2 regions of the Paenibacillus sp. VCA1 genome follow, and region 1 is predicted to be linked to the other one. Evidence: riboswitches for the same ligand, from Rfam matches in the RefSeq annotation. Region 1 holds a riboswitch; the other holds the start of a gene.
What was found. Region 1 has a riboswitch for cyclic di-AMP ahead of RJP21_RS11055 (3D domain-containing protein). Riboswitches for the same ligand answer to the same signal wherever they lie in the genome.
Positions count from the first base shown of each region.

Region 2: linked by a shared signal. The riboswitch ahead of RJP21_RS26480 (APC family permease) and the one ahead of RJP21_RS11055 (3D domain-containing protein) in region 1 are both predicted to bind cyclic di-AMP.

Region 1 is NZ_JAVLSX010000004.1:386,428-390,858, forward strand. It holds gene RJP21_RS11040 (transporter substrate-binding domain-containing protein) at 1-451, shown strand, start outside; gene RJP21_RS11045 (amino acid ABC transporter permease) at 594-1,253, shown strand; gene RJP21_RS11050 (amino acid ABC transporter ATP-binding protein) at 1,240-1,962, shown strand; cyclic di-AMP (ydaO/yuaA leader) riboswitch at 2,159-2,313, shown strand; gene RJP21_RS11055 (3D domain-containing protein) at 2,322-2,975, shown strand; gene RJP21_RS11060 (polysaccharide deacetylase family protein) at 3,073-3,894, opposite strand; gene RJP21_RS11065 (NADH:flavin oxidoreductase/NADH oxidase) at 4,126-4,431, shown strand, end outside.
Region 2 is NZ_JAVLSX010000015.1:34,659-39,089, forward strand. It holds gene RJP21_RS26470 (DMT family transporter) at 1-180, opposite strand, end outside; gene pdxR (MocR-like pyridoxine biosynthesis transcription factor PdxR) at 336-1,691, shown strand; cyclic di-AMP (ydaO/yuaA leader) riboswitch at 1,943-2,110, shown strand; gene RJP21_RS26480 (APC family permease) at 2,245-4,068, shown strand; gene RJP21_RS26485 (SDR family oxidoreductase) at 4,197-4,431, opposite strand, start outside.

The DNA of each region.
Region 1 (4,431 bases):
AGTGGACTTTTCCAACAATTATTATAAAGCGGAACAAGCCGTCGTCGTTCGCGAGCAGGATAAGGACAAATACAAAACGATGAAGTCGCTTGAAGGCGTGTCCTTCGGCATCCAAACCGGTTCGATCCAGGAAGACATCGCGAAGTCGATCCCGGGCGCCAAGATTACAGGCCTCGGCAAAATCAACGACATTATCATGCAGCTGAATTCCGGCCGCGTCGACGCTTCCATCATGGAGAAGCCGGTGGCCGAAGCATTCATTAAAAACGTCAAAGGGCTGACGATCGCCGAAGCCGTGCCGGAATATCAGGAAGACGGTTATGCCATCGGCGTCAAAAAGGGCAACAAAGAGCTTGTCGATCAAATCAACAAAACGCTGGACCGCTTGAAATCGGAAAACAAAATCGACCAATTCGTATCCGAGGCGAGCGATCTCGCCGTTCAAAAATAATTCATAAGGATCGGCGGAAAAATATGCGGAAGTCATTTCCGCTATTTTTTCTGCCCGGGATGCCGCAGTCGGTCGATGCCGGACGGTCATCGCATGCAGCAGCATCCCAATCGGCATTTTTGAAGGAGGATCAAAGCGATATATGAATATTATCGATACTTTCTGGACGTACCGCTCCTATTTTGGAACGGGCATTCAATATACGCTGCTGCTTGCAGTCATCGGCGTTTTTTGCGGGTTCATTCTCGGCATGCTCGTTTCCCTGCTGCGGATGTCCCGAATCTGGATTTTGCGCTTCATCGGTTCGATATGGGTCGAGTTTTTGCGTGGCACGCCGATGCTGGTGCAGCTGTTTATTATCCACTATGGCCTGGTTGCGTTCGGCGTCAAATTCACCCCGATCGAATCGGGCGCCATTACATTGACCATCAATAGCTCGGCTTATTTGGCGGAAATTTTCCGCGCGGGCATTCAAGGCGTCGACAAAGGCCAGTCCGAAGCCGCCCGGTCGCTCGGGATGACCAAAGGGATGACGATGAGGCATATCGTCCTTCCGCAAGCGGTCAAAAGCGTCCTGCCGGCGATCGGCAACGAATTTATTACCATCATTAAAGAATCCTCGATCGTGTCGTTTATAGGGGTTAGCGATTTGATGTATCAGGCGCAGGCCGTTACCACCATTACTTATGATACCCTTAAGCCGTTTTTGATCATCGCAGCGTTGTATTTCATCATGACATTTACGTTGTCCAAGCTGCTCGGCCTGTTCGAAAGGAGGTTAAGAACGGATGATCACCGTTAAAGATCTGCATAAATCGTACGGAAAACTGGAGATTTTGAAAGGCGTCGACATGGAAATCGCCAAAGGGGAGGTCGTCGTCGTCATCGGCCCGAGCGGATCGGGGAAAAGCACATTTCTCCGTTGCCTTAACCTGCTGGAGGTTCCGACAAGCGGCGAAATTACGTTCGAAGGCGAATCGATTACGAACAAACGGCATAACATCAACCTGACCCGCGAAAAAATGGGCATGGTGTTCCAGCAGTTTAACCTGTTTCCGCATAAAACGGTGCTGCAGAACATTACGCTGGCACCGGTCAAGGTAAAAAAGATGCCGCAGGCGGAAGCGGAAAAAATCGCGATTGATCTGCTGCGGACGGTCGGCCTCGAGGACAAAAAGGATGCGTATCCTTCCCAGCTTTCGGGCGGCCAAAAGCAGCGTATTGCCATTGCCCGGGCGCTGGCGATGCAGCCCCATGTCATGCTGTTCGACGAGCCGACGTCGGCGCTGGACCCCGAAATGGTCGGCGAGGTGCTGGAGGTCATGAAAAAGCTCGCGGAAGGCGGCATGACGATGGTGATCGTGACGCACGAGATGGGTTTTGCGAGAGAGGTCGGAGACCGGATCATCTTTATGGACGGCGGCCGGATCATGGAAGAGGGAACGCCTTCTGATGTGTTCGGCAACCCGCAAAATGCGCGGACCAGAGATTTTTTGAGCAAAGTGTTGTAACAGCCGAATTGACGCAAGCTTCGGGCGAGACATTCTTGCCCGGGGCTTTTTTTGTTTTGCAATCGTAACTTTTATTTAAAAGAATGTCATTTTTAAAGAAGTTTTTTATGACGAAAAACCACTGATATCCGAATTTATCGAACCAAAGATTGCAATATGGTAACATTTTCATGCGCACTGGTTACAAAATTGTGATATATTGAATGAGCCAAAACTTTGAACGCAAAGTGCGGGGGACCAAAGTCCACCGTGAAAGTCCTTTTCACTTGGGGTGAATCGTTATTCGAACGAAGGGTTGTCTCCTCAATCCGAACCCGACAGCTAACCTCGCAGGCATCGATGGATTTTAAGGAGGAACTATGAAAAAGAGATTTTTGAAAGTGAAAATTCTGGCAGCAGCACTCGGCATCACCTTGGCGGTACAAGCCGTTCCGATTCATGCGGATTCGGTACACGTAGCCAAGGAAGGAGACACCTTTTACACGCTTTCAAAAGAGTACGGCGTGGACATGAACAAATTGATGAACGCAAATCCGAACATCCCGGCAACCAACATCTATGCAGGCTTGAAATTGAACATTCCGGGCGAAACGATGAAAGCATTTGCGGATCCGGCTCCGCAGCTGATCACCGCATCGCTGAACGTGGATTCCGGTCAAAAAATCGTAGAAGCCTGGGGTAAATCCTTCACCTATAATAAAACGCTGAAAGTCAAGGCGACAGCATATTCCTCAGCCGCAAACGAAAACGGCAGATGGGGAGCGGTCGATTACTTCGGCAATCCACTCGAGCTTGGAACGATTGCAGTCGATCCGTCCATTATCCCGCTCGGCACAAGGGTACTTGTAACAGGGCACAGCTTCCCGGGCCTTCCGAAAAAAGCGTTCGTCGCTACGGCCAGAGATACGGGCAGCGCCATCAAAGGCAACCGCATCGACATTTTCGTGCCGGGCAGCCCGCAAGAAGTAAGCAACTTCGGGTTCCAGGACGTCGAACTGTATTTCATTAATTAACTGAAATCCGAAACGTTGACATAGCGCTTTTTCCAACATACACAACGACAAAAACGGCCTCCACGGCAATCGCGGGGGCCGTTTTGCGGCTGAAGCGTCATTTGTCTTTTGGCACCTTCAGCAGCTTTGGCACCGTAACGAAAGAATATCCTTTTTTCTTCAGTTCCCGGATGACCTCCGGCAAAGCTTCGATCGTTCCGGTCAAATCGGAAGTGCTTCCGCCTCCGGCATGCTGCAATATGATGGAGCCTTGTCCGGCAGAAGCCATGATGTTTTTTTTGACCTTCTCCTTGCCGATGCCTTTCCAGTCCAACGAATCCACGTTCCAGTTGACGATTTTGTATCCTTCCCGTTTGGCCCAGCGCAGCTGGCTTTCGGTGATGTCGCCGTAAGGCGGCCGTATCAGCTTCGGCTTGTAGCCGGTCAATCCGTACAAAATGTTCTCCGTCCGTACGATTTGGTCGATGTATTCGGACATCGTCAGTTTATGGAACTGGGGATGGTTATAGGAATGATTCCCGATGACATGCCCCTCCCGCATGATCCGTGCAACCAGGTCGGGATGTTTTTTGGCCCGGCTGCCGACGACGAAAAACGTGGCTTTTACGTTGTTTTGGGCCAAAATGCGAAGCACCTGCGGCGTAAACCGGGGATCCGGGACGTCGTCGAATGTCAGTGCGATTTGCTTGACATGCGGGCCGTGGATTTTGAACGTATCCGGATATTTTTTGATGAGCTGACCCAGGGTAAGCACCTGTTTTTCCTGCTTTTTTTCCGTCCGGTTAGCCGCGCTTGTTTCCTGTACGTTGTCGGAGGTTGGCGGTTCCTCCTGCTTTGCGGCCTGAAGGCCGGCCTCGGGACAAAGCAGGCTCATCAGAAGCAGCATCAATAAGGCCTTGCCGAGATATGTTTTTCTCACGTTCGCGGCTCCTTTCCCAGTATGTATTCGAGGATTTTGCAAAATCCTGATCCATGAAATGAACGGTCTATACTGTTATGTCCCGAATTGGCAGAAATTATGATCGTTTGTCGAAACGATCACCGCACTTTACCAATCTTCCCTGCCGAAGGTGTATAATAATGTGTGCAAACTTGTCCTGATGAGCAAAATAACAGCATAACCAATAACTAGCTGGAAGGAGACTAAAGCATGGCGGATTTATTTACACCTTATGTATTAAAGGGATTGTCGCTAAAAAACCGAATCGTGATGCCCCCGATGTGCCAATATTCGGTTCAGGCGGAAGACGGCGTTCCTAACAACTGGCATTTTGTGCATTACGTTTCCCGGGCGGTGGGCGGAACAGGACTGATCATCGTGGAAATGACGGCGGTACATCCGGACGGACGCATTACGAACCGGGATACGGGGATTTGGAGCGATGAGCAGATTCCCGCATACCGTAAAATCGTAAACGAGGTACATACGTACGGCACGCGGATCGGCATTCAACTT
Region 2 (4,431 bases), on a different contig from region 1:
AATCGTTTGCAGCAGTTTGCGCGAGCAAAACGGAATCATCGAAAGCAGGGACAGCAATAATCCCATGGACGTAATCGTAAACGTTCCGAGCCTTCCGTTGACGAAAGACGCAGCAATGACGGAGGTGCCGGCCAGTCCGAATGCGCATGCCAAACATAAGTATCCTTTTAATCGTTCCATGAATTCAATTCCTCCGGTGGTGTGGATTTGAAATGATTGTTACAATCGTATTGCAATCCACTAAAAGGGAAAAGAACCAGTTGAACTTCATTTGATACGATCCAGTGGGAGGACTTATGTGGGGAATTCATTTGAATCGGGAGAGCGAAATTCCGTTGAAACGGCAACTATATCAAAGCTTAAGCGAACGGATCATGGCCGGAATCCTTAAAGCGGGAGAATCGCTTCCTTCGACGCGGGCGTTGGCCCAAGAGCTGAACGTTTCCCGAAATACGGTTAACGAAGCGTATGATATGCTGGTTACCGAAGGGTATGCGGAAACGCGGCAGGGAGCGGCCACGCGAATCGTCGGGGGACTTGTTCTGGATAAGCAGCCCCAAAGCAAAGCCCAGCGGCAGGAAACGCCGCCGATCCCTTCATTTTTGGCGGATTTCAGGACGGGCCAGCCGGATTTGCGCCAATTTCCGCGATATGCCTGGCAGCGGTTATCGCATCAAGTTTTAGGCGAAATGTCGGTCGATCTGTTTGGATATACCGGTCCGCAGGGGTTGCCGCGGCTGCGCCGGGAGATTGCCGCCTGGCTCATGCGGAGCAAAGGGCTTGAAGTTGAAGCCGAGGATATTTTTATTACTGCAGGGGCGACGCAAGCGCTGCACTTGATCGCGGATCTTTTGTACGACAATGACAAAGAAATATTAGTTGAAGATCCATGCAACATCGAAATGATTCAGACATTCATCGGTAAAGGATACGCCGTCAAGCCGGTTCCCGTTGACGAATATGGGCTTCAAACCGATGGATTGACCGCAAAATACGGCAGTCCGGTGTACGTTACGCCTTCGCATCAATTTCCGCTGGGGGCGATTCTTCCTGCGGCAAGGCGAGCGGCGTTGATCCGTTTTGCCCGGCACAACGGCAGCTTTGTCATCGAAGATGATTATGACAGCGAATTCAGGTATGTCGGCGAGCCGGCATCGCCTCTTTATGCCATGGATCCGGATCGGGTCATCTATATCGGCACGTTCAGCAAGGTTTTGTTCCCGGCGCTTCGCATCGGTTACGTGATTTTGCCGAGGGAGCTTCAAAGTGCTTGGAGCAGGTTGCGGACGTATACGGACGTTCAAAATCCTCCTTTTGAACAAGCCGTTTTGGCACAATTTTTGCATACCCGAAAATTTGATCGCCATATCGCAAAGATGAGTAAATTGTACCGGGAACGGCGTCAGGTTCTTATGGATTCGCTTCAAGCCGGCTTCGGGGAGGGACTGCTTACATGGGGGGACGCGGCGGGACTGCATTTGGCCGTCGAATTCCCGGGGCAGACATTTGACGAACATTTTCGGCAAGAGGCCCGACGGAACCGGATCCGGGTAACTCCCGTGGAGTATCATTGCGTTCGTAAAGGAAGGCATAACAGCAAGCTGTTGTTTGGCTACGGCCATCTGGAACCGGATCAGATCCGGGAGGGAATCCTTTTGCTTCGGCGCTTTTTGCATGAAAATGGAAAATGAGCATTGATGAAGCGAGTATTAAATCCGAATCACCGTTTATCATCCAACCCTAACCCGGAAAGGATGCTATTTAGAAGCAGAGAATCGATGTTACAGCGAGAGATCCATCGAATACAGTGATTGTAAGCGATGCCACGAATGCCTTTTGCGCGTTTTCAATCCTAAATTTGCTTCTTTGCCTCTTTACAGCAAATGTCCGGAAGGAGTAAGATTTCATTCGTAATCATGAACATGTAAACCTGATTTGAAATATTCCTTAATCGCTTAATCCTGAAATTAGGAGCGGGGGAACCAACGGGATGAAGGGAGAGCGCTTCGTCCCAGGGGTGAATCACTTGATGATGCATCGATTCGAGTGTAGGGATACTTTCGGTCCCGAATCCGTCAGCTAACCTCGTAAGCGTTATGAAAGAGGATTTGTCGCGCGTTTTATGAAGCCGCGGGAAGGTCCGACTTTCCTGCGGCTTTTTTTGGTGCGCAAATTTGGCGAAATGGGTAACAATAAGGATACATCCATGATCATTCAACTTAAACAGTGGCGGTGAAATCATTTATGGCGGCATTGAAAAGGCTCCTTATCGGACGGCCACTTAAGTCCACGGAATTGGGGGAGCAAAAGCTAAACAAAAAGAAGGCCCTTGCCATACTATCTTCGGATGCGTTATCATCGGTCGCCTATGGTCCGGAGCAAATTCTGTTGGTGCTGATCACGGTTAGCTCGGCGGCATTATGGTATTCGATCCCGATCGGCATCGGGGTTCTCGTATTATTATCGGCACTCATTTTATCATACCGTCAAATCATTTTCGCTTATCCGCACGGCGGAGGAGCCTATGTCGTTTCCAAGCAAAATTTGGGACTTTACCCTGGACTGATCGCCGGCGGATCTTTGCTGGTGGATTACATTTTGACGGTGGCGGTCAGCGTGTCGGCAGGGACGGATGCCATCACGTCGGCCTTTCCGGTGCTGCATGAGTACAAGGTAGCGATCGCCGTTACGTTCGTTATCCTGATCACTCTTTTGAACCTTAGGGGCGTTACCGAGTCGGCAACCATTTTGGCGTACCCGGTCTATTTATTTGCCTTTGCGCTTTTCATTTTGATCGGCGTCGGGCTGTACAATATCGTTTCGGGCCATGTTTCGCCTCATCTTCATACGCCGATTGGCACGCCGGTGGCGGGCATCAGCCTGTTTCTGCTGCTAAAAGCTTTTGCGTCGGGAAGCTCGGCCCTGACGGGCGTTGAGGCGATATCCAACGCGATACCTAACTTCAAGCATCCCGCACCGAACAATGCCGCGAAAACGTTAATGGCGATGGGGATCCTGCTGGCTTTGCTGTTCTCGGGCATCGTGTTCCTCGCTTATTACTTGGGGATATCGCCGAATGCCAAAGAAACGGTCGTATCCCAAATTGCCGAGGAAACCTTCGGACGCAATTTTATGTATTTCTTTATTCAAGGAACGACGGCTTTGATCTTGATTCTGGCCGCGAATACGGGATATTCGGCATTCCCGCTTCTTGCCGTCAATTTGGCCAAAGATCGGTTTATCCCCAGAATGTTTACGGTAAGAGGCGACCGTCTCGGTTATTCCAACGGAATCATCATTCTCGGCCTGCTCTCGATCGTCCTGATCATCGCCTTTCATGGGCAAACGGAGCATTTGATTCCGCTTTATGCCGTAGGGGTGTTCATCCCGTTCACGCTGTCGCAGACCGGCATGATCGTAAAATGGGTGAGGGAGAAGCCGGCCGGCTGGATGACGAAGCTAACGATCAATACCATCGGCGCGCTGATCAGCTTCACGGTTTCGGTGATGTTTTTTGTAACCAAGTTCCCGCAAATTTGGCCGATTTTAATATTTTTGCCGTTGATCGTTTATCTGTTTCACCGGATCAAAAAGCATTACGAGGCGGTCGGGGAGCAGCTGCGGCTTTCCACTTGCGAACCGGCGGTACCGATCGAAGGGAACGTCGTCATTCTTCCCGTATCCGGCATCACGCATGTTGTTGAGCATTCCTTGAATTATGCGGAATCGCTGTCAGCGGACCAGATCATTGCCGTTTACATCCCTTTCGAGCGGGAAGAGGAAGTCCGGTTCGAGGAAAAATGGAGCAAGTGGCGTCCCGATGTTCGCCTGGTGACGCTGCATTCTCCTTACCGAAGCATCATCCAGCCGCTTAGCAAATTCATCGATACGGTCCATCGGAAGGCGAGCGAGTCCAATTATCAGGTGACGGTCATCATTCCCCAATTCATTCCGAAACGAAGCTGGCAGAATTTGCTGCATAACCAGACGAGTTTGATGATCCGTACCTATTTGCTGTATCGCAAGGACGTCATTGTGACAACCGTACCGTATCATCTGAAAAAATAAAGAATGAAGCGGCAGCCCAAAATATATAGAGGCATCAGTTTCAAGTTCACAAAAAAAGGATCGCGGCGAGTACACTCGTCCGCGATCCTTTTTTGTGGTGAATGGCAGCAGCTTCGTTTTGTTTTCGGCTAGGACTCCACCATCTCGCCGCCGCCCACGTGAAGAATTTGGCCCGACACGTACGAAGCGTCGTCGGAGGCTAAATACACATAGGCGGGAGCCAGCTCAAAAGGCTGGCCCGCTCTTTTCATCGGCACCTCGGTGCCGAAGTGTTTGACCCGGTCCGGGGTAAAGGAAGCCGGGATCAGCGGAGTCCAAATCGGTCCGGGTGCGACGCCGTTTACTCGAATTTTTTGGTCGATT